DNA from 3 places in the Sphingomonas olei genome. Region 1 is predicted to be linked to each of the others. Evidence: predicted binding sites of a transcription regulator. Region 1 holds the regulator's gene; each other region holds the start of a gene.

Region 1 (14,471 bases):
ATGGGGCGAGAGGCGCTGACCTTGCGGCTGGTGGCGACCGGCGCACTCGTCGTGCTGCTGCTCTGGCCGGAGTCCCTGGCGGGGCCCAGCTTCCAGCTCTCCTTCGCCGCCGTCACTGCGATCATCGCGCTGGCTGAGCATCCGGCGGTCCGCCGCTGGTTCGCGCCGCGCGAGGAATCATGGGGCCGCCGCCTCCTGCGCAATGGCGGCTCGTTGCTGCTGACCGGCGCGATCGTCGAAGTCGCGTTGATGCCGATCGCCGTCTTCCACTTCCACAAGGCCGGCATCTATGGCGCGCTGGCCAATATCGTCGCCATCCCGCTGACCACCTTTGTCGTGATGCCGCTGGAGGCATTGGCGCTGCTGTTCGATACGACGGGGCTCGGCGCGCCCTTCTGGTGGCTGACGGGGCAGGGGTTATCGCTATTGTTGTGGATCGCCCGGACGACGGCGGCGGCGCCTGGGGCGGTCGCGGCACTGCCAGCGATGCCGGCGGGCGCCTTCGCGTTGATGGTCGGCGGCGGGCTGTGGCTGGCGCTCTGGCGGACGCGCTGGCGGCGGATCGGCTTGATCCCGGTCGCGGTCGGCGCGCTTTGGGCGCTGGTGACACCACCCCCCGACCTTCTGGTAACCGGCGACGGACGGCATCTCGGCGTGCGGCTGCCCGATGGGCGCGTAGCGCTGCTGCGCGATCGGGCGGGCGGTTATGCGCGTGACATGCTGGCGGAAAATGGCGGATCTGACGCCGAACCGGTGCTCTTGTCCGATCAGGGCGCGGCGCGCTGTTCGCGCGATCTATGCCGCGTCGATCTGCCCGTCGGCGACCGCGTATGGCGCGTGCTGGCGACGCGCAGCGCCTATCTGGTGCCCGCCGGCGCGCTGACCCAGGCATGCCGCAATGCCGATATCGTGGTCAGCGAACGCCGCCTGCCGCGTCGCTGTACGCCGCGATGGCTGCGCCTCGATCGTGAGATGCTCGCACGAACCGGCGGGGTGGCGATTTCGCTCTCTACCGGGCGCGTCGATACCGTGATCCGCCCCGGCGATGCTCACCCCTGGGTGCTCGCCGGGATGCCAATCCTTTCGGGCCGCTCAACGAATCGCTGGCGCAAGGATGAACAACCGACGTTTCGCCCGGAGAAAGCGTTCAGCCCGCCGCCGGCGGGCCTGCGCCCGGCCAATCAGGAATAGCGCCGCAGAATCCCGGCCAGCTTGCCCTGCACCCGCACCTGCGCTGGCGCATAACGCTGCGGATCGTAGGAGCGATTTGCCGGGTCGAGCCGGATCATCGTGCCTTCGCGCCGAAAATATTTCAGCGTCGCCTCGCTGTCCTCGATCAGCGCGACCACGATCTCGCCGTCGCGCGCCACATCCTGCTTGCGGATCAAGGCGAAGTCGCCGTCGAGGATGCCCGCCTCGACCATCGAGTCACCGGCAACCTCAAGCGCGAAATGCTCGCCCGAGCCCAAAAGCGCCGCCGGCACCGGAAGGCTGGTGGAGCCTTCGAGCGCCTCGATCGGGGCGCCGGCCGCGATCCGCCCGTGCAGAGGCACCTCGACCACGTCGTTGGCCGGTTCCGGCAGTGCGGGCGCCGGCGTGGATGAACGGACGGCCTCGCGGCTCTCCGGGCGATCAGGCACCTTCAGCACTTCCAGCGCGCGGGCGCGATTGGGCAAGCGACGCAGAAAACCGCGCTCTTCCAGCGCGGAAATGAGGCGGTGGACCCCGGACTTCGATTTCAGGTCCAGCGCATCCTTCATCTCTTCGAACGAAGGGGAGACGCCGGTTTCGGCCAGTCGATCATTGATGAAACAGATCAACTCGTGCTGCTTTTTGGTGAGCATGCATCATCTCCGCGGCGAACAGACTGGGAACCTTTAAGGAACGTAAACCGACGCGTCAAGCAATCACGAGGATTTCTGCCGAGTCGCCCATCGCCGCAGCAGGAGCATGTGGTTGACGAACGACGAGGCAGCCTGCCCGTGCCAACGTTCGTAGCATGGAACTGTCCTGGATCGTAGCAACATAGGCCCGTCCATCGCGCAACTCTGCGCGTAGATAATCAGTGCGCGGGCCATTGGCTGGCAACGCTTCGCCAAGGATGCCGGTGGTCGTTTGCGGCAGGGGCTGCGCCGCCCCGGCAAGCGCCGCCACCATCGGCTTCACGAACAGCAAGCCGGTGACAAAGGCGGAGACGGGGTTTCCCGGTAGCCCCAGCACGGCCATGTCGCCGCGCCACCCCGCCATCAGCGGCTTGCCGGGGCGAAGCGCGATGCGCCAGAAATCGATCGCGGCGCCCGCCGCCTGCAGCGCAGGACGAACCAGGTCGTGATCCCCAACCGAGGCGCCACCGGTGGTGACGAGGACGTCGGCCGCCACATGGCGGAACGTGTCGGTCAGCGGTTCCAACCGGTCAGGGAGGATGCCGAGGTCGATGATCTCCACCGGAAGATCCGCGAGCAGCGCCCGTAGCAGCAGGCGGTTCGATTCCGGTAGTCGGCCGGGCTCGACGGCCCGTCCGGGTTCGACCAGTTCATCGCCCGTCGCGGCGATCGCCACACGAACCCGGCGCCGGACGGTGACGTCGCCCAGCCCCCCGGTGGCCGCCACCGCCAGACGCGCAGGCGTCAGCCGTTCGCCGGCCGCGACCAGCGTATCGCCGTCCGCAAAATCGAGCCCACGCCGCCGGATGTTGGCGCCCTCGCGTGCCGGTCCTTCGCCATCGAGCCATAAAGTATCGCCGTCGCGACGGGCCTCTTCCTGCACCATCACCGTGTCCGCGCCCTCGGGCACGGCGGCGCCAGTGAAAATCCGTGTCGCCTGGCCCGCCTTCACGGCACCTGCAAATGGCCGTCCGGCGGCGCTCTCGCCGATCACTCGCATCGGTCCGGGCAGGTCACCGAACCGCACGGCATAGCCGTCCATCGCCGACAGGTCGCGCTCGGGCTGGGTACGGCGCGCGATCAGCGGGACCGCCGCCCAGCGTCCGATCGCGTCTGCCAGCGGTAGCGTTTCGGTCGACAGCGCGGGCGCCGCAGCCAACAGGCGCGCCTGCGCCTCTGCGACAGGAAGCAATTCGCTCATGATCCGGCGAGTGACAGATTCATGCTGTCGGCAACACCCATAATAATCGCGGCGCGGCCCTGAGGGTCAGGCGACGAAATCGCCCGACTTGCCGCCGGTTTTCTTCAGCAGGCGGATGTTGCCGATCGTCATCCGCTTATCGAGCGCCTTGGCCATGTCATAGACGGTCAGCAGCGCCGCGGAGACGGCGGTCAGCGCCTCCATCTCCACGCCCGTTCGGCCGCTGGTGGCAACGATGGCCTGCGCGCTGACGCCGTCGTCCTCGATCGACAGGTCCAGCGTCACCTTCGACAGCGGCAATGGATGGCATAGCGGGATGAGGTCACTGGTGCGCTTTGCCGCCATGATCCCGGCGATCCGCGCGACCGCCAGGACATCGCCCTTTGCCACTGCGCCGGCGGCAATCGCGTCGCGTGCCTCGGCCGACATCGTGATCCTGCCCCCCGCCACCGCCTCGCGCGCGGTTTCGGTCTTGCCGCCGACGTCCACCATCCGGGCGGCGCCCTGCTCGTCGAGATGGGTCAGGCGGCTCATTGCACCAGCGCGCGCGTGGCCGCCGCCACATCGGCCTGCCGCATCAGGGATTCGCCGATCAGGAAGCAGCGCACGCCGTGCTCGGCCATCGCATCCAGGTCGGCTCGCGTGTTGAGGCCGCTTTCGGCGACAAAGGTGCAATCGCTGGGCGCGCTGCCGACCAGCTCGTACGTTCGTTCGAAACTGACGGAGAAGTCGCGCAGGTTGCGGTTGTTCACGCCGATCAGCCGCGATTGCAGCTTCAGGGCGCGTTCCAGTTCCTCCGCGTCATGCACCTCGACCAGAACGTCCATGCCCCGTTCGATCGCGGCCGCCTCGATCTCGGCAGCGGCGGCATCGTCGAGCGCGGACATGATGACCAGGATCGCGTCGGCGCCGATCGCCCGCGCTTCGGCCACCTGCCACGGGTCGACCATGAAGTCCTTGCGGATCACCGGCAGGTCGCACGCATTGCGCGCGGCGATCAGATAATCCTCGTGCCCCTGGAAATAGTCCTGGTCGGTCAGCACCGACAGGCACGTCGCGCCGCCTTCGGCATAGGCGCGTGCATGCGCCGGGGGATCGAAGTCGGGTCGGATCAGGCCCTTGGAGGGGCTGGCCTTCTTGATCTCGGCAATCAGGCCGTAGCGCGGCAGCGCATTGCCAGCACCGCCGCTCGCCACCCGGTCCAGCGCCGCCTTGAAGCCACGCGGCGGCGTCCGGTTGCGCGCCTCACGATCAAGCGCCGAGATCGACCGATCACGTCGACGCGTCGCCACTTCGTCCTGCTTGGTTGCCAGGATCCGGTCGAGAATCGTCATGCTGCTCCCCTTCGCGCCGCTCATGCCCAGGCAATCCAGCGGTCGAGCAGGTCGTTGGCCTCCCCGCTGTCCAGCGCCTCGGCCGCGCGGGCGGCGCCATTCGTCAGCGTCTCGCCGGTCAGCGCCAGCGCCACCGCGGCGTTGATCAGCACGGCATCGCGATAGGCCCCGTGCTCCCCTTTCAGCAGCCGGCGCAGGGCATAGCCGTTATGCGCCGGGTCACCGCCGCGGATCGCCTCGATCGGGTGGCGGCGCACCCCGGCATCCTCCGGCACGATCCGCTTGCCCAGCAACACGTCACCGATCGCGACCGCCACCGTCGGCCCCGCGCCCGATACTTCGTCCAGCCCTTCCTCGCCCGACACGACGATCGCCGCCTCGGTGCCCAGTTGCTCCAGCGCCTCGGCGTACACCGGCGCATAATCCGGCCGCGCGATGCCGATCAGCTGGCGCGTGACATGCGCCGGATTGGCCAGCGGCCCCATCAGGTTGAAGATCGTGCGCTTGCCGATGCGACGGCGGATCGGCGTGATCCGCTTCATTGCCGGGTGGTGATTGGCCGCAAACAGGAAGCAGATGCCGAGTTCGTTCAGCGTCTCCTCCGCCAGCATCCCGGCACGCTCCATGTCCAGGCCGAGTGCTTCCAGCGTGTCGGCGGCGCCGGCCTTGGACGATGCGGCGCGGTTGCCGTGCTTGGCCACCGGCACCCCGCACGCCGCCACGACCAGGCTCACCGCGGTCGAGACGTTCAACGTATGGTGTCCGTCACCGCCGGTGCCGCAGACGTCAATCGCACTGGCCGGCGCGCTGATCGGGATCAGCCGCTCGCGCAGCGCACGTGCCGCCTCGGCGATCTCGATCGATGTCTCGCCGCGATCGGACAGGTCGATGAGGAACCGCGCAATCGCGTCCTCGCTGGCGCGTCCGTCGAGAATGTCGGCGAACGCCTGCGCCGCGCTCTCACGCGACAAGGGCGACCGCGGGTCCGGCAGCAGGGCGATCGTTGTCATGCTGCCACCTTCGCGCCCGTCAGCGCCACGAAATTGGCCAGCAGGTCATGGCCATGTTCGGTCGCGATGCTTTCGGGGTGAAACTGGACGCCGTGGATCGGCAGCTCCCGGTGGCGCAGCCCCATCACCGATCCGTCCGCCGCATGCGCATTGGGGATCAGCACGTCGGGCACGTCCTCCACGACCAGCGAGTGATAGCGCGTTGCGGTGAAGGGGGACGGAAGGCCGGCAAAAACGCCGGTGGAGTCATGGTCGATCGCGCTTGTCTTGCCGTGCATCAATCCCCCACGGACGACCCGCCCGCCGAAATGTTGCCCGATCGCCTGATGGCCAAGGCACACGCCCATCAACGGGCGGCGGCTCTCGGCACAGGCCGCGACCAGGTCCAGGCTGATCCCGGCCTCATTTGGCGTGCAGGGGCCCGGCGACAGCAGAAAACCGGTGGCATTCGACGCCAGCGCTTCGGCCGCGGTCAGCGCGTCATTGCGTTCCACCCGCACCTCGGCCCCCAATTCCATCAGATAATGGACGAGGTTCCAGGTGAAGCTGTCGTAATTGTCGATGACGAGGATCATGTTGGCCCCGACATAGCGTAACCCGCCGTCGCCGCAACGGCTGTTGCGGGCGCCGCCGGATCGCGTAATCACCGCCGCGACGTTCAGCGGGGAGAAAGCTGCTGGCGTGATCGTTGATGGACCATCCAGGAGGTCGCCTCGCATGTTCCGCCCCGTGTATCTCGTTCCGCTAGCGGCGCTGTCGCTCCTGCCGCTGCCGGCGCTCGCCCAGGCCCAGGCCCAGGCCCAGACACAGCCCCAAGCTCAGGCGCAGGAAGGCGCATCCTCGCAGGCGGAAACGGGTCAGCCGCCGCAGCGAATCCGCCAGGTGACGCTGACCGGGAATGAAGCGTGCCCGACCGCCGCGGCGGACGAGATCGTGGTGTGCAGCCGGCTCGATCCCAACGACCAGTTCCGTGTGCCCAAGCCGCTGCGCCGTCCGCCAGAGGTGCCGGCGCAGAACCAGAGCTGGGTCAACCGCGCCGCCACCGTCGATCGTGTCGGCCGCGTCGCCGGCGGGCTCCCCAACACCTGCTCGCCGATCGGCGCCGGCGGCCAGACCGGCTGCGGGATCCAGGCAGGTCAGGCGTGGGCGGCGGAAAAGCGCCAGCAACAGCGCGAAGTGGAGCAGGCGACGCCCGAATCGCGCACCGACATCGACATCGAGGACGATCCGCGCGACTGACACGCATCCCCATCATCGCGGCCAGTCGTCAGCCGCGATGATGCGCCTGCGGCCTAGTTCGTCGCCATCAGGCGCGACAGGTCAGCCTTCCAGAATTTGGCCCAGGTATGCGTGCCGTGGCCCTTGGTCTCGGGCGTGGCGGCAATCAGGCGAAACGTGGCGCGCGGCATCCTCTTCGCCGCGACCTCGGTGATGCCATAGCCTGCCGGGTTGATGAAATCGTCGGCGGAGTTGATCCACAGCACCGGCACGGTGATCTTCTCCAGCCCGGCCGACGGATCATAGGTCCGCGACGCGTCGAGCTGGTAGATATAGTCATTGGCGTCGCGATTGGCGCTGTTGCGCGTGAACGCCTGATCGAGGAACGCCTCGGCGGCCTCGCGCGTCGGATATTGCTGTTGCAGCGCCAGCGGGTTGGAACCGGCGATGATCGACAGGCTGGCCGCCGTCCGCAGGCCCTGGGCCGGCTGCGCGGTGTAATTGCCGCCATTCCAGGCCGGATCCGCCTTGATCGCGTCGATCGACAGCTTGCGCCACATGCGGTTCAGCCCGGCGATCGGCACCGGCAGACAGGCGAACGGCGCGAGCCGCTCGGCAAAGCCCGGATAGGTCTGCCCCCAGACAAAGGCGTGCATACACCCCATCGACGTGCCCAGGATCACCTTCAGCCGGGTGACGCCCAGCTTCTCCAGCATCGCCTTCTGCGCCGCGACCATGTCGCCATAATCATATTTCGGGAACGTCATTCGCATCCCGTCGGACGGCTTGGACGATCCGCCATGACCAATATTGTCGGGCAGGATGACATAGGTCGTCTTGAGGTCGAACGGCTGGCCGGGACCGTAAAGCTCGTCGGCGAATTGCGGCGAGAGGAACTGCTTGCCCGTGCCGCCGGTGCCGTGAAGGACCATCACGGCATTGTTGATCGCGCCGTCAGGACCGCGCCGCGGCGTGCCGAGCGTCGTGTAGTGGATCTTCAGGTCCATCGTCTCGCCCGTGCCGAAGCGAAAGCCCGGCAGCGTCACATCGCCTTCCCTGGTGGGCCAGTTCGTCGGCGCGGGCGCAGGGTTCGCCGGCGTGGCGACGGGCTGGGTGGTCTGGGCAGCGGCGGGCGCGGCGGCGGCGATCAGCAGCAGGGGAAGGAGGCGCATGCCCCGTGCGTATCGGGCGGATCGCCGGTTGAGAAGCCCGCGGATTACGGCCGGCTCAGCGCAGCGGTGTCGCGGCACCCGATCCGACGACGGTGTGCCAGCGGCTGACCTGCCAGCGCATCACCAATCCCTCGCGCACATAAGGATCGGCATTGGCAAAGGCCTCGACCGCCGCGCGGTCGGTGAACAGCAGCAGCGCGGACTCGATCGGCTCTCCCACCGTGCCGCCCAGCAGCAAGGCGCCGCGATCCGCCGCTTCCCATGCAAGCGCCAGATGAGCGTCGCGCAACGTACCGCGCCGTTCCAGATAGTCCGCCGCCAGTTCGTATCGCAGCAGGAAATGGCCGTCGGTGGCTGCGCCGTCGCTCACTGGCCGAAGCCGCCGGCACTCGCCTGCGCGATCGCCTCGCGCGCGGCGGCCAGCAACGCTCCCGACTTCGCCTCGCACTCGCGCTGCTCATAGGCCGGGTCGCTGTCCGCCACGATGCCCGCGCCCGCCTGGACGTGCATGGTGCCGTCCTTCACCACTGCGGTGCGCAGGACGATGCACGAATCCATCGATCCGTCGGGCGAGAAATAACCAACTCCCCCCGCATAAGCGCCGCGCTTCTCGCTCTCCAGTTCGGCGATGATCTGGCAGGCGCGCACCTTGGGCGCGCCGCTGACCGTCCCCGCCGGGAAGCCGGCGAACAACGCATCGATCGCGTCACGCTTGGGGTCGAGCGCACCGACCACGTTCGACACGATGTGCATGACGTGACTGTAGAATTCGACCGTGTAGCTGTCGGTGACCGTGACTGACCCGGCTTGTGACACGCGGCCAACGTCGTTGCGCCCGAGGTCGAGCAGCATCAGATGCTCCGCGCGTTCCTTCGGGTCGGCAAGCAGGCTGGCGCGGTTCGCCTCATCCTCGGTCGCGGTTTTGCCGCGCGGCCGGGTGCCGGCGATCGGCCGGATCGTTACCTCGCCATCGCGCACCCGCACCAGGATCTCCGGGCTCGATCCGGTCAGCGCGAAGCCGGGCAGGTCGAGATGGTAGAGGAAGGGCGACGGATTGATCCGCCGCAACGCGCGGTACAACTCGAACGGCGGCAGCGTGAACGGCGCAGTGAAACGCTGCGCCAGGACGACCTGAAAGATGTCGCCAGCGACGATATAGTCCTTCGCGGCGCGCACCATCTCGGCATAGCGCCCCTCCGGCAGCACCGGGGACAGCGCCACGTCGCTGGCCTCGGCCCGAACGCGCGGGGGCAGGGCAGTGGCCTCCAGCCGCGCCTCGATCGCGTCCAGCCGCTCGGCCGCCGCGGCGATCACGCTCTCGGGCGATCGCTGGTCGTCGGGCCAAACAGGCGCCACCAGGAACAGGGCGTCCGCCAGCCGGTCAAAAACAAGGATCACGGTCGGGCGGACGAACATCATGTCCGGCAGGCCAAGCGCATCGGTCTTTGGCGCGGGCAGGCTCTCGACCAGCCCGATCGTCTCATAACCGAAATAGCCGACCAGGCACGCGAGCGCCGGCGGTAGTTCCGCTGGCACGTCCATCCGGCAGGAGGCGACCAGCGCGCGCAGCGCGGCCAGCGTCGGGGTGTCGCATGGCGCGAACGCCGACCGATCCGTCAGCCACTGGCGGTTGATCGCGGCGTCGTTTCCTTCGGCGCGGAAGACGAGGTCAGGCGCAAGCCCCAACATGCTGTAACGACCGCGGATCGCGCCGCCCTCGACCGATTCGAGGAGGTAATCGCCGCGCCCCGGCTCGATCAGCTTCAGCGCCGCGGCGACCGGCGTCTCGGTGTCCGCGATGCGGCGGCGCCACAGCAGCGCCGGCCGCCCGTTCGTCAGCGCAGCCGCGGCTGCGTCCTGCCCAGCGTTACGGATTGGAGCCCCCCTCGCCGGAGAGGCTGGCCTTCACGCGGGCCAGCGCGTCCGCGTTCTGCGACACCTTCATCGCCCGCTTCACCGCCTCGGTGAATTGCTGGGCATATTCCGGCCCCATCGCACGGCCAAGGTCCTGACGCGTGGCAGCGATCACCTGCGGCGCCTTGGCGGCGTCACCCGGCGAGATCTTGTCGACCTTGACGATCAGCCAGCCGCTGCGATCGGGCGCTTCCAGCATCTTGGCGGTGCCGCCCTTCATGCTGAACAGCAGGGCCAGTACCGGGTTCGGCCCACGCGGATCGGCGTTGATCTGTGAGCGGGCGGCGACCACGCTGTCGGTCTTCGCGCCCTTGGCACCAGCCTCGGCCAGTGCCTTGTCGAACGCCACACCCTTGTTGATCGCGGCCAGTGCCTTGCTCGCGGCGGTGCGCGCGGCGCGGCGGGCGCGATCCTCCTGCAGGTCCTTGGTCACCTGGTCGCGGACCTGCGCGATCGGGCGCGGCGCGGCGCGAACGATCCGGTCGAGCGCGACGAGGGCGAAGCTGCCGTCAGGCCCGGTCTGCACCACCTGCGGATCGTCGCCCTCTTCGGACTGGAAGGCGGCGGACAGGATCGGCATCAGCGCCGCGTCAGGCTGCGCGGCCGGAGCCTCCGGGTTGGCGCCGGTTGCGGTCAGTGCCGGCGTGGTCGCGGCACTCAGCTTCTGCTCGGCCACCAGCTCGGAGAAGTTGGCATTGTCAGCGATCGCATTTTCCAGCGAGTCGCGCATCGCCGTCAGAGCGTCGGCGGTCTTCTTCTTGGTCAATTCCTCGACCAGCGTCGGGCGCGCCTCGGCCAGCGTCTTGCCGGGGACCTGCGCGACCTTCTCGATCTTGCCGACGACGAAGCCGATCGAACCGCGGACGGGGCCGATCACGCCATTGGCCGGCGCGGCGAAGGCGGCATCGGCCACCGCGCCAGAGGTCGCGCCGGTCAGCGCCTGCTTGTCCTGCGCCTCGAGGCGGCGTGCCTCCAGCCCGGCGGCGCGCGCCGCATCCGCGACAGGGGTGCCGCCGCGGATCTTGGTCGCCAGGGCATTGGCGGCATTCTGGTCAAGCACGGTGACCAGCGACACGGTGCGCGTCTCGCGCGCTGCCCAGCGGGCCTTGTCGCCATTGTAGGCTGCGGCGATCTCGGCATCGGTGGGCGTGCCGCGGGCCTTCACGAACTCGGGCGTCACCATGGCGTAGCGAACGATGCGACGCTCGGGCAGCGAGTAGCGCGCGATGTTGCGCTTGTACCAATCCTGCAGTTCCGGGTCGGTCGGCGCGGCACCGCCCGGCATCGCGGCGGCCGGGATCAGCGCGACCTGACCGGCACGACGCTCCAGCAGCAGCGAGGCATAGGGCAGCGCCAGCGATTCCGGCACCTGCGTCGCGCCCATCTGCGGCCGCAACAGGAACTGCACCATCGTCTCGCGCGCAATGTCTTCCTGCACCTGCGCATCGGTCAGCCGGTTGCGGGCGAGCACCTGCTCATACACCGCCTGGTCGAACTTGCCCGTCGGGCCCTGCAGCCCGGGGATGTTGCGCAATTCGCTGCCGACCAGCGCCTTGCTGACGACCATGCCCTGGTCGCGGCCGAACGCTTGCAGCGCCAGGCCGTTCAGCATCCGGTCGAGGATCGCCTCGACGCCGCCCTCGGCGACCAGCTGGCTCATCTCGAGCCCCGGGTTGCGCTGCTGCGCGCCGCGCAGTTCGTCCTGCACGCGCCGGGTCAGTTCGGTCTCGTTGACGCTCTGGCCGCCCACCTTGGCGACGGTCGCGCCAGACGCGCCGCCGGTCTGGAGGCCGGTGATGTCACCCAGCGCAAACGCGATCGCGATAAGGCCAAGGACACCCATGGTGACGATCACGCCGACGCGCGAATTGATGATACGACGAAAGAACCCGAGCATGCAGCGCCAATCCGTTGAACGACGCTCGCTTTAGGGTGCCGCCTTCGTTACCGCAACGGCACAACCAAGTGGGGAGAGATCATGCGGCGCAAGTTGGTAGCCGGAAACTGGAAGATGAACGGCAGCCTCGCGGCATTGGCCGAGCTCGATGCGATCAATGACGCGGCGGACGGCGGTGTCGATGTGGCGATCGCGGTCCCGGCGACCCTGATCCATCCGGCCGCTGGCCGCGCGCGTTTTCCGATTGGTGCCGAGGACGTGCACGGCGCCGACAGCGGCGCGCATACCGGCTGCGTCTCCGCTCCGATGGTGAAGGAGGCGGGCGCGTCCTTCTCGATCGTCGGCCATTCCGAACGGCGGCAGGGCCAGCATGAAAGCGACGCCGACGTGAAGGCCAAGGCGGAGGCGCTGCACCGCCACGGCCTCACCGCCATCCTGTGCGTCGGCGAAACGCTGGAGCAGCGTGAGGCGGGCAAGGCGGAAGCAGTCGTCACGGCGCAGCTGCGTGCCTCACTGCCGGATGGCGCGTCGGGTGACTGGCTGTCGATCGCTTATGAGCCGATCTGGGCGATCGGCACGGGCAAGGTTGCGACGGTCGCCGATGTGGAGGCGATGCACGCCGCCATTCGCGCGGCGCTGGCAGAGGCGCTGGGTGTGGATCAGGCGGACAGCATCCGCCTGCTCTACGGCGGCTCGGTGACGGCGGAAAACGCCGCCGGCCTTCTCCATGCGGCCAATGTGGATGGCGCGCTGGTCGGCGGCGCCAGCCTGACCGCGGCCAAGTTCGTCCCGATCATCAAAGCAGCCGGCTGATCCGCGCCACGGCGTCGCGCCCGTGCGCGACGCCGGACGCTGGCAGAAGCGTCAGCCGTAGCGCTTGCGCAGCACACCCCAGGCGGCGGCGAGCCCCAGCGCCGCGCCGCCCTTGGGCCTGCCCGGCCGGGGGGCAGGGCGCCACGCGAATGTATCGACATGCGCCCAGGCGATATCCTTGGGCACGAAGCGCCGCAGGAACAGCGCCGCCGTCACCGCACCGGCAAAGCCGCCATCGGGCGCATTGACCATGTCTGCGACGTCCGACTTCAGCATGTCGTCATAGCCATCCCACAGCGGCAACCGCCACAAAGGGTCATGCGCGGCGGTGCCTGCGGCAAGGAAGTCGGCCGCCAGCTCCTCGTCATTGGCGAACAACGGTGGCAGGTCCGGCCCCAGCGCAACCCGCGCCGCACCGGTCAGCGTCGCAAAGTCCACGATCAACTCCGGCCGATCCTCCACCGCGCGGGTCAGTGCGTCGGCCAGGATCAGTCGCCCCTCGGCATCGGTGTTGGTATTCTCCACCATCAGCCCCGCCCGACTGCGCAGCACATCGCCGGGACGAAAGGCATTGCCGGCAATCGCATTCTCCACCGCCGGCACCAGCAGGTGCAGCCGCACCTTCAGCTTCGCGCCCATGACCAGCCCGGCAAGCGCGATCATGTGCGCCGCGCCGCCCATGTCCTTCTTCATCAGCCGCATCCCGCCCGACGTCTTGACGTCGAGCCCGCCCGAATCGAAGCAGACGCCCTTGCCGACCAGCGCGATGCGGGGGTGGGCAGGATCGCCCCATTCCAGCTCGATCAGCCGCGGCGCACGTTCCTTGCTCGCTGCCTGGCCGACGACGTGGATCATCGGATATTCCACCGCCAGCGCATCGCCGCGCGTCACTCGCGTCGTCGCACCATGCGCCTTCGCCAGCAGCTCGACCTGCGCCTCCAGATCCGCCGGCCCCAGGTCCGATGCGCCGGTGTCGACCAGATCGCGGACCAGCGCGGTCGCCTCCGCCAGCCGGACGATCTCCTCGATCCGCCCCGGCTCGCCGGTCAGCAGCACGCGCGGCCCCTGCGCGTCGGGCGCGCTACGATAGCGGGTGAAGCGATGCTGCGCGAGGCACCAGCCCAGCATCGCCGCGCCCGGCTCGCCCTCCGCCAGCCGGTACGTGCCTTCGGGCAGGCCATCACCCAGCGACGCAATCCGCCACGGCGATGTCACATCCTCGTTGCACACCAGCAGCATCGCCCAGTCGTCGGGCGCATCGCCGGGAAGGATCGCGCGATTGCCCGGCTTTCCCACCACCTTGTTGGCCGCCACCGCGGTGCGCGTGCGCGCCGGCTGGGCGATGAGCCATTCCTCGAACCGGTCGGGGTGGACGACATGGATGGTGCGGGCAGGCTGGCCCCGGTCGGGGGCGAGCAGGCTGGAAAAGTCGGTCATGGGGCCAGCAAAGCAGGACTTCACCGTCGGCGCAACGCGCGGTTCCCTTGGGTCGCGCCGCATCCTACATCGCGGGCATGACCACTCACTCGACTCGCATGCTCATCCTCGGCTCGGGCCCCGCTGGCCTGTCCGCCGCCATCTATGGTGCCCGCGCGGGCATGAAGCCGATCCTCGTCCAGGGCATCCAGCCCGGCGGCCAGCTGATGACCACCACCGACGTGGAAAATTACCCCGGCTTTGCCGAGGTGATCCAGGGCCCGTGGCTGATGGAGCAGATGCAGAAGCAGGCGGAGCATGTCGGCACCACGCTGGTGTGGGACACGGTCGTCTCGGTCGATCTGGCGCGCCGCCCGTTCCGCCTCACCGGCGACAGCGGCGATATCTATGAAGGCGACGTGCTCGTCATCGCCACCGGCGCGCAGGCCAAGTGGCTCGGCCTCGCCAGCGAGGATGCGATGAAGGGCAAGGGCGTCTCCGCCTGCGCCACCTGCGATGGCTTCTTCTATCGCGGCAAGAAGGTCGCGGTGATCGGCGGCGGCAACACCGCGGTGGAGGAGGCGCTTTACCTCACCAACCACTCGGACGACGT
Region 2 (4,657 bases), on a different contig from region 1:
TCAGGCGGGTGGCAGCGAGATCCTGCGCGCGGATCTTCTCGGCCGCGCGGACCGCGCGGCGCACCATCGCCTCGCGCAGCGCCGCGACCTCGCGCACCGGCTCACCGAAGCAGCGGGTCACCGCGGTCGCCTTGGACGGGGGCGGCTCCGGCTCGAAATCGGTGCATTCGACGCCGTTCAGCTCGCGCACGAGCCGCTCCAGCATCACCGTCCCCACGTCGCGCGCGACCTCCGGGGGGAGGGCGGCAAGATCGGCCGTCGTCCTGACGCCGAGCGGTCGCAGCCGCTCGGTCATCGCTCGCGCGATGCCCCAGACCTCCTCGACCGGCCATTGCGCGAACAGGCGCCGCCGCAGCTCGATGTCGTGCAGGTCGACCACGCCCTTCCAGACCTTCTCCGACGCCTTGGCGAGGGCGTTGGCAACCTTGCTCAGCGTCCGGGTCGGGCCAAGCCCGATGCGGATCGGCAGGCCCGTCGCACGCTTGACGGCCGCGATCACGCGGTGCGCGGCCGCCACGTCGCCCAGGCCGTTCGGGAGCACCGGCAGGCGAAAGAACGATTCGTCGATCGAGTACACCTCGACCGTGCAACTGTGCTCGGCGAGGACCTGATTGAAGCGACGATTCATGTCGGCATACAATTCGTAGGAACTGCTGCGGTATTGGATGCCATGCTCGCGGACGATATCACGAATCTTGAACATCGGCGCACCCATCTTGATGTGCAGCGCCTTGGCCTCCTCGGAGCGCGCGATGGCGCAGCCGTCCCCGTTACTCAGCACGATGAGCGGTTTATCGCGCAGCGACGGGTCGAATACCCTCTCCGACGAGCAATAGAAGTTGGAGACGTCAGCGATCGCCCACATGGCGGTCAGCCCTGCAGGTTGCGCACGGAGGCGCGGACGACGCCCCACACTTCGACACTCTCATCCGCGATCACCGCGTCGTAGCGCATCCGCGCGTTGCGGGCCTCGAGGACCGGCTTGCCGTCGCGCCAGACCAACTGGCGGATCACGAAGCCCCCGTCGACCACGGCGATGACGATGCGGCCGCTAACCGGCGTGGCGTCGCGATCGACCACCACCACGTCGTCATCATAGATTCCAGCGTCGATCATGGACTGTCCGCTGACCCGGAACACGAAGCTGGCGGCGCGGTCGAGGCGCAGCAGCGCCACGAGATCGATCGCGGTTTCCTCCCAGTCCTGGGCAGGCGAGGGGAAGCCAGCGCCGGCCGCGCTCACCACCCTCAGGCGAAACGCTGGCGGCAGATCGGCGATCGGCATCGGTTGGGACAGGGGAATCACACACGCGGACATGCGCGCATGATATGCTGGATAAGAACATGAAGGGAACGAGATTTTCCTTTTGTTCTCATTTCGCATGACTCATAGAGTCATGGATGCCGATCCGCCCCGAAAACCGCTGGCTGTACCCGATCGACTGGCCGCTGCTGTCGGACCAGATCCGGTTCGTGCGGGCAGGAGGGCGCTGCGAACGCTGCCGGCGACCGCATCTTCGGCACGTCGCGCATCTGGGCGATGGGCGCTGGTGGGATAGCGAAGCGCGATGCTGGCGATCGGGAGAGGGGCGACGGGTGAAGGTCGGCGACCTCTTCGCGCTCGACGTCGTGCGGATCACCTATGTCGTGCTGGCCTGCGCGCATCTGGATCATGATCCTGGCAATAGCGCGCCGCGCAATCTCGCCGCGCTATGCCAGCGATGTCACATGCTCCACGATGCCGAGGAGCATCGCTGGCAACGCTGGTGGAATGCGTTTCGGCTGCGCGCGCTGCAGGATCTTTACGAAGATCCGCGACACGCTCGCGCGCGAGAACGACGGCGCGGCTAACTCGCGACTGACTGGCAAGCCTTAGCTGCGAAAAAGCCACGTCAGTCTCTGCAAGAACGATGCCGGAAATCTGCTAAGCCATTGATTTAACATAAGATATATTATCGTTCTGATAGCGTAACGAGCTAGATGATCCTATGCGCCGCCGACCGCGGCCGGCGCTTCCAACAGCCACCTCGCCAAAAGCCGCTCGAAGTCGACATATGGGATGCGGTCGGGATCGAACTCGAGCGCCGCCGCAAGGTCCGGCAAATCGGCTCTGAACGCCTCGTATACGCGCCGCACCCGGTCGGCGCTCGGCAGCTCGCGGCGCGACACGTTGGCGAGCCAGTCGCGCGTTTCCTGCAGCGCTCGCATCGGAGCGCCGCCGTGCTCGTGAATGTCCATGCCGGCGAGATCGGAGATGAACCGCTGATAGCGGTACTGCTCCACGTCGAGGATCAGCACGCGCTTGGCTTTCTGGTGCTTGCCGCCGTAGCGCTTCGCGCCCAGGAACAGGCCCAACTCGAGCGGCATGTTGAAGCGCGGCAGGTTGTGGACGGCGTCGAGCTCGGTGCGCGATAGATCGTGCACGCCGTAGCGGCATTCCTCGATGAGGCTCAGGATCTTGTCGATCCGGGTCTGCCCGCCATCGTCCAGCTCGCGCGCGGAGCGCGGCCGGAAGCCGCAGACGATGATCGCGAAAATGAGCGCGCGGAACGTGGGCGCGAACGCGTCGTCGAAGGGGCAGTTGATGAAGACGTCGTCGGCCGACGTCGCAGGCGCCGCCAATCTACTTCTTCTTGGCGAGCACGCTTTTCACCGCGGCGGTGATCTGCTTGTCCGACACGGTGCCCTTCTTGGTCGCGACCGGGGCCATGACGAAGCGGCCGGTCGCGGCGCTGCGACCGAGAACAGCCGGTTTCCGGTTCTTCGACGTGACGGAGTCAGGGTGCGTCGCCATGGATGTGATGTGAGCCTCCGGGGACGGAAATGCAAGGTGCGGCCCGACGGAACATCGAAGATCGGCAGCCTACTATCGCCAGCGCTCGCCGTCGCCGACGTCGAAGCTGATCGCGTCGACGAACGGCTGAAGGACTTCGCTCGGGAGGGCATAGGTGATCGGCAGGTCAACCTCGCCGATCGTCAGGCCGCTCGTCACCATGCCGAGCACCGCGCCGGTTCGAGGATCGCAGACCACACCGCCGCTGATCCCGCCGAGCGCGACCGAGCTGATCTGGAACAGCCTGGTCTCGCCGAGCTGCAGAGCCGGGACTACCGCACTGATGATGCCGTCGAAGAATGAGGGCTGCACGAGGCCCCGGTTCGTCGGATTTGAGAAGAACAGGTCGCGCCCGAGCGGGAAGCCGCCGATCAGCACGCGGTCGCCCACCCCTACCCCTGTCGAGTCTCCCCACGTCACAGGGGGCACGTCGTAAGGACATTCGGGGGTGCTCACGGCCGGGCAGATGAGCACGCCGGCGTCCACGCCGGGGCCACCATTCTCGAAGCGCGGGTCATAGTATTTGAGAGCCGCCGCGAACGGGTACGGACGCTGCGCCTCTACCCCGCCCAGCCGGCTGTTGGCCCAGATATACGCCTCGCGCTCTCGAAAGCGGAGCTGCTCGACGACGTGCCAGCAGGTGAGGAGCTTGCCGCGGCCGGCCTGGAAGGCGGTCCCCTGGATGTCCAGCACCCAGTCCTCGTGAGCGGGATCCTGAATCGGGATGTGCAACGACAGATCGCCCTGCGGCACGCCTTCCTTGTTGCCGACAGGCACGATGGACTGCGCCAGCCGGGAGATCGGCGTCACACGGCCCCGTGAGGCCCAAGGCACGCGCGCGAGCTTCTCCTTCAGGTCGCCGGAACCACCCTGCCCGCGGCGCCGTCCGCCGGACACCTGCGGCTACAGCCGGTCCTTGAGCGCCTTGGCCGGCGTGAACATCAGCTTCTTCGATGCGGCGATCGTGATCGCCTCACCGGTGGCCGGGTTGCGTCCACCGCGCTCGGGCATATCCTTCACCTTGAACTTGCCGAAGCCCGGCAGGTTGATCTCGTCGCCGGCGGCGGCCGCCTCGGCCACGGCCTCGACGACGGCGTCTACCACCTTCTTCGCCGCCGCCTCCGTCAAGCCCTGGCTCTGCGCGACCGACTTGGCCAGATCCTTAGCATTCATGCGCACCCTCCCCCTGCCCGAAATACCGACTCTGTAGCGCACAGCGGCGAGCGAGCAAGAACGCAGTCGCGGCGGACGACCCGCTTTGGCCGGCTTACCCGCTGATCGGCGCGCAGAGCTCTTTGCGTTAATACGACCTCGCCGAACCCTCGCAGCGTTCGCCACTTCCGACCGCCTAGAATGCCAGGGGGCTACTCAAAGGCCATCGTCCTGCCCGAATGCCTTGTTCGCCGGCAGGTGAGATGGCGGGCGACCCAAATGTAGAGGCCGGAGCCGGCGAGGACCGCGGCGGCGAGGCCAGCGAAGACTACGAGCGGGTCGCCCGCCCGGCCGAGACTACGGCCGGCGTGGAGCGAGAGCATCGCCTGGCCGATGGCCGCGCGCGGACCGTGCTGGCGGGCATCTATGGGTCGGACGACGCCCGGACAGGTCGCGTGGACGAAGGCGAGCGTGTCGCCCTCGACATGGTCGAACGGGGATGCGGTCTTGAAGGTAAGGCGATAGGCGGAAGGTGAACACAGCACTGCGCGTACTGCTGCTTGTTTCGGCCGCATCGCCCGTGTGCGTGTCAGCGCAGACCGCACCCTCGTCGGTAGCAGACGCCCCCACTCCCGCCGACCAGACGGGAAATGACATTACCGTCACCGCTCGC
Region 3 (4,657 bases), on a different contig from region 1:
CGCCGGTTTGTGCGGCGGTCGCCTGTTGCGCGGCGGGGGTCTGCGGCGGCAGTTCCGGCCAGGCCACGCCGATATCGGGCATGTCGGCGAGCGGCGCGGCGGGATCGATCGGCTGTTCCGCAGGAAGCGCAGGCGCGGGGGCGGTCCCGGCCGCTTGCTGCGCGCCGGCCGGCGCCGAGACGATCGACGCGATCAGACCTGCCCCAGCGATCAGCGCCCTACGCCCGTCCATTGACCCTGCCGTAAGCCGTCCGCCGCCGGGCGGCAATGCGGCGTGACGCTCAGTGCAGCGTGCCCAGGCGTTGATCGGTCGCAAGCACCCGCACCAACCGTTCGACCTGCCGCCAGCGGCAGAAGTGGATCACGTTGCCGACGGTGCGGCTGCGATCGGCACGAAGGGCCGCCTCGTCCGCAGCATAAGTGCCGAAACGGTGGATCAGCGCGGCGGCGTCATACACCAGTTGGCGGTCGGCGAGGTACAAGGATGACAAGGTGGCGCCCCGTTGCGAATGGTGCGGCCGCGCTATCGCGCAACATCCTCCCCGGGCGTGAACGGCGAGGGTTAACGGTTTGCCGCTTGGCAGCGTGCGGTGCGGCGTGGCAAGGCGCGCGTCATGGCCGATCCCCTCAAGCGCCCGGGCAATGCCGGCGGATTCCTGATTGCCGTTGGCTTGCTGGCCGGCACCGTCATCGGGCTGCTCGTCGGGCAACCATCGATCGGCTTTCTCGCCGGACTGGCGATCGGCAGCGCGATCGCGGTTGCCATGTGGCTGAAGGATCGCGGCTGAAACGCCTGACGCGCGGCAGCCAGCGGCGATCAGGGTTCACGCAGTAGCAGGCGGACGCGGCCGATCACGTCCGCCTCCCCCCTTGCGCACGATAGCGGCGCATAATCGGGATTGTCGCTGAGCAGCGTCAGGCCGGGGCCGTCCCGCCGCACCCGTTTCACCAGCAATTCGCCGCCCCGCCGCACGACGAAGATGGCATCGCTGGCGAGCGCGACATCGCTGCGGTCGACCAGCAAGCGGTCACCAGGAAGGATCGTCGGCGCCATCGAATTGCCCACCGCATCGATGAGCGAGGCGGCAGCAGGGGTGATGCCGGCGTCGCGCAACAGCCGCGCGCCGAACGCCTCATGGCGGATCGCCCGCTCCTCCCCCGTCGCCTGCCCCGCGCCGGCCGAGGCGGCGACGGTGAGATAAGGGACGGATACCAGCGGCGCCTCGGGCGCGGCGGTGCCGCCGAGCAGCGTTTCATCGACGCCGAAGAATTGCGCCAGCACGCGGCGGTCGGCCTCCGCCAGACGACGCGGCGTCCCCCGGCGGACGAATTGCTGAAGATAGGCAAGGTTGCGTCCGAGCAGCCGGGACAGTTCCGACAGGCTGATCCCGCGCGCTGCCGCGAGCCGCTCAACCGTCTGGGCCACCGTTTCCGCCATGCCATCCTTGTAGTCTAGGATTTTTCCTAGACAAGTTGGAAAAGTTGAGAGAACAAAAGAGGAACATAAGCGACTCAGGAGCTTGCCATATCCCTCCTCACCCAGATCGATTGCTACCTGCGGCGGACGGGAATTCCGCCGACCACCTTTGGCCGGCGCGTGGTGAATGACCCCCGGCTGGTCCATGACTTGCGGCGCGGGCGCACGCCGGGACCGAAGATGCGCGCGCGCGTCGAGGCGGCGCTGCGCGAGGCTGCGGCGGACGTGCCGATTGCCGCCGGCGGCCACGAAGCGGAGGCGAATTGATGCGCGGCCCTGCGCCGGCGGCGCTGATCGAGCGCGCGCTGCACGCATCGGCGGCGCAGCGGCGCCTGTCGGTGACGATCGAACCGCTGGGGTCGGCGCCCTGGTATAGCGCCACCTTTGCCGGTGAGCGGCATGCGATGACGCTGACGGCCCCTGCGGGCGAGGCGGCGCGTGAGTGGCTGTCGCGGGTGGAGGATGTGGACGTGGCGCTGCCGGGCCGCCTGCTTGCCGGGCTGTCGGTGACTGGCTCACGCGAGCAGGACGGGCAATGGCAGGCGCGGATCGAGGCGGTGACGGTGGATCGCGCGTAGCCCGCGCGACCGATCAGCCGCGCGCCATGCGGCGGAGCATCACCAGCGTATCGTCGAGGCTGCCCGGCGGGGGCGACGGGGCCGGCGGATCCGGTTCGGGCAGCGGCGGCGCGGGCGGCGGCGCCCCCTTGCGCCGCTGCGCCCCGCGTTCGAGCCGGTCGAGCAAGGCGCTGATCGAGTCCTGATCCGTGCCGGCGGGTTCAGGCCCGGTTTCGAGAACGGGTTCGGAGTTGGCCGGTCCGTCCCGCTGGTCGGCGTCGCTTTGGTCAGCCGCGGGTTTGGCGGGGGGCTCGGTGAGGGGAAGCGGTTCCGGTGCGACCGCATCTGGCCCTTCGGCGGCCGGCGTTGGTGCTTCCCATTCGGCGGGAGATACCTCGGCGGTCGGGACAAGCTCCGGGACTGGCTCCTCAGGTGCAGCGTCATCGTCGGAGATCGGCGGCTGGCTGGGGCCATCCGCTATCTCCGCCGGCATGTCGGGCAGCGACTCGGACGTTTCTGGCGCCGCATCGTGGCTGCGCGGCGGGACGACGATCGTGACCAGCGGCGCGACCGGGCGGGCCGGTTCACGCGGGACGTCGGGAATGGCGATCGGGTCGAAGGCGGCAAGCGGCTGATCCAGATCGGCCGGGAGCGGTAGATCGTCGCCGGGCAGCACCCGCGCGGCCGGGCTGCCGACCGCGGGTAAGGGCGGGCCCAGATCCTCGTCCGCGCGAATCGGCCAGCGCGGCGGGTGATCGGGGTGCGCGTCCGCGCGGCGCAAGGCGGGGAGGTCAGCGTCGCGGTCGCGACGGCGCAGGGCGAGCAGCGGGCCGCCATTTCCCAGCCGCCAGGCGACCGCCGACACAAGGAGGAAGGGGAACAGCGCCGCCAGTGCCAGCAGGGTGCGCCCGGTCGCGCCGACGGGCGGCGCGGCCGCCGGGATGACATCGGGCAGACCGAGTCGCCACAGCAGCAGGTCGAAGTTCACGCGCGGCATCGCGGCGATCGACGCGGCAATGATGACGCCGGCAGCTAGCAAGGCTGCGGGGATCAGATAGCGTGTCACGTCCGTGCCGGTGCGCCTTACGACCATGTGTCACCCTTGCCCGCGGCATCCATCAGCCGCCGATAGACCGGTTCGTAACGTGAAATATTTGAAGACCAGTTACGCTCCCGCTCGACAAAGGCGCGCGCCGTGGCGCGGCGGTGATCCCAGATCGTGCGGTCGGCGAGCAACGCGGCGAGCGCGGTGGCGATCGCCGCGGGATCATCGGCGGCGAACAGCGTGCCCGTTTCCCCGTCACGGATCAGCTCGCGGTGGCCGCCGACGTCCGATGCCGCGACCAGCCTCCCCTGCGCCATCGCCTCCAGCGGCTTCAGCGGGGTGACGAGATCGGTGAGGCGCATCTTCTTGCGCGGATAGGCGAGGACATCGACCAGGCTGTAGTAACGCTCCACCTCCTGATGCGGCACGCGGCCGGCGAAGTGGATCCGGTCGGCGACCGGCGAGGCCGCGACCTGCGCGCGGAGCGCCGCCTCCATCGGGCCGCCGCCGACCAGCAGCAGCTGCGCGCGCGGGCGCTGCGCGACGAGCGCGGGCATGGCGGCGACGAGATCGTCCAGCCCCTCATAATCGTAGAAGCTGCCGATGAAGCCGATCACCTCCCCATCAAGGCCGAGCTGCTGCGCCAGCGCCTCGTCGCGCGCGGGCGGATCGCCGAACAGCGCCATGTCGACGCCATTGGGGGAGACCATGATCTTGTCGGCAGCGACGCCGCGGGCGAGCAGATCGGTTTTCAGGCCGTCGCAGATCACCGCCACCGCATCGGCGCGGCGCACCGCCCAGCTTTCCAGCGCGCGGGTGGCGCGGTAGCGCAGCGACCCTTCGGTTCCGGTGCCGTTGCCGACCGCCGCATCCTCCCAGAAGGCCCGGATCTCATAAACGAGCGGCAGGCGGAGCGCGCGGGTCGCGCGCATCGCGGCCAAGGCATCGAGCACGGGCGAATGGGCATGGATGATATCGGGGCGGAAATCGCGCGCCACCGCCATGATCCGCCGACCGAAGGCAGCGACCTCGGCCATTTCCGACAAGGGCGCGCGCAGTTTCATCGACGGGCCGGTGCGGTGGAACGTGATGCCATCGACCACCTCGGTGGCTGGCGATCCGTGATGATGGCGCGGGCCGGTAACGGCCGCCACCTGCCACCCGCGGGCGAGCTGTGCCTTGACGATCGCGCGGGTGCGGAATGTATAGCCGCTCTGCAACGGCAGGCCGTGATCGAGGACGTGAAGAATACGCATCAGGGCTGGCCTGCCACGCCGGCGCTTAACGGCACGTCAACTGCCAAGGCGCTAGGCGGGAGCAACGTTTTTCGGCCTCGCCCTGCACGGCGGCGCCCCTCGGGATCGACCAGCACCGCGCCATGATCGACAATTTCGCCCTTGCGATCAGCCATGGCCTGCTGCTGCTGACAGCCTGGTTGCTGCTGCGGCGCGACGATCTCGATTCGGAAGCGCCGCCTGCCGACAGGACTCGCCCGGGACGTCGCCCGCGTGCGTGACTTTGCCTTCATCGGTTTCCTGCTCGCGTTGTTCGCATGCGGGTTCAAGCGGCCGTTCATCT

The links. The regulator LexA, encoded in region 1, represses DNA repair genes until DNA is damaged. The targets are predictions, from matches to a motif close to GTTCCNCNCTTGTTCT.
Region 2: a site for LexA is predicted at 1,339-1,354, ahead of ACH0BU_RS15820 (LexA family protein). Genes of this name have one in related genera too.
Region 3: a site for LexA is predicted at 1,488-1,503, ahead of ACH0BU_RS01255 (S24 family peptidase). Genes of this name have one in related genera too.

The regions. Positions count from the first base shown of each region.
Region 1 is NZ_JBIQEU010000003.1:5,090-19,560, forward strand. Features, by position in the region: gene ACH0BU_RS04500 (ComEC/Rec2 family competence protein) at 1-1,191, shown strand, start outside; gene lexA (transcriptional repressor LexA) at 1,182-1,844, opposite strand; gene ACH0BU_RS04510 (molybdopterin molybdotransferase MoeA) at 1,900-3,084, opposite strand; gene moaC (cyclic pyranopterin monophosphate synthase MoaC) at 3,151-3,618, opposite strand; gene trpC (indole-3-glycerol phosphate synthase TrpC) at 3,615-4,418, opposite strand; gene trpD (anthranilate phosphoribosyltransferase) at 4,439-5,428, opposite strand; gene ACH0BU_RS04530 (anthranilate synthase component II) at 5,425-6,003, opposite strand; gene ACH0BU_RS04535 (hypothetical protein) at 6,146-6,667, shown strand; gene ACH0BU_RS04540 (alpha/beta fold hydrolase) at 6,721-7,818, opposite strand; gene ACH0BU_RS04545 (YciI-like protein) at 7,874-8,188, opposite strand; gene trpE (anthranilate synthase component I) at 8,185-9,693, opposite strand; gene ACH0BU_RS04555 (SurA N-terminal domain-containing protein) at 9,686-11,629, opposite strand; gene tpiA (triose-phosphate isomerase) at 11,708-12,442, shown strand; gene ACH0BU_RS04565 (leucyl aminopeptidase family protein) at 12,494-13,879, opposite strand; gene trxB (thioredoxin-disulfide reductase) at 13,957-14,471, shown strand, end outside.
Region 2 is NZ_JBIQEU010000022.1:2,468-7,124, forward strand. Features, by position in the region: gene ACH0BU_RS15815 (Y-family DNA polymerase) at 1-865, opposite strand, end outside; gene ACH0BU_RS15820 (LexA family protein) at 871-1,284, opposite strand; gene ACH0BU_RS15825 (hypothetical protein) at 1,401-1,850, shown strand; gene ACH0BU_RS15830 (hypothetical protein) at 1,986-2,621, opposite strand; gene ACH0BU_RS15835 (hypothetical protein) at 2,623-2,793, opposite strand; gene ACH0BU_RS15840 (S1 family peptidase) at 2,866-3,642, opposite strand; gene ACH0BU_RS15845 (HU family DNA-binding protein) at 3,736-4,005, opposite strand; gene ACH0BU_RS15850 (PepSY domain-containing protein) at 4,197-4,529, opposite strand; gene ACH0BU_RS15855 (TonB-dependent receptor domain-containing protein) at 4,517-4,657, shown strand, end outside.
Region 3 is NZ_JBIQEU010000001.1:249,280-253,936, forward strand. Features, by position in the region: gene ACH0BU_RS01240 (autotransporter assembly complex protein TamA) at 1-232, opposite strand, end outside; gene ACH0BU_RS01245 (hypothetical protein) at 282-491, opposite strand; gene ACH0BU_RS01250 (hypothetical protein) at 615-788, shown strand; gene ACH0BU_RS01255 (S24 family peptidase) at 818-1,438, opposite strand; gene ACH0BU_RS01260 (hypothetical protein) at 1,598-1,744, shown strand; gene ACH0BU_RS01265 (hypothetical protein) at 1,744-2,055, shown strand; gene ACH0BU_RS01270 (hypothetical protein) at 2,069-3,127, opposite strand; gene ACH0BU_RS01275 (TIGR04063 family PEP-CTERM/XrtA system glycosyltransferase) at 3,118-4,335, opposite strand; gene ACH0BU_RS01280 (hypothetical protein) at 4,458-4,595, shown strand; gene ACH0BU_RS01285 (putative O-glycosylation ligase, exosortase A system-associated) at 4,588-4,657, shown strand, end outside.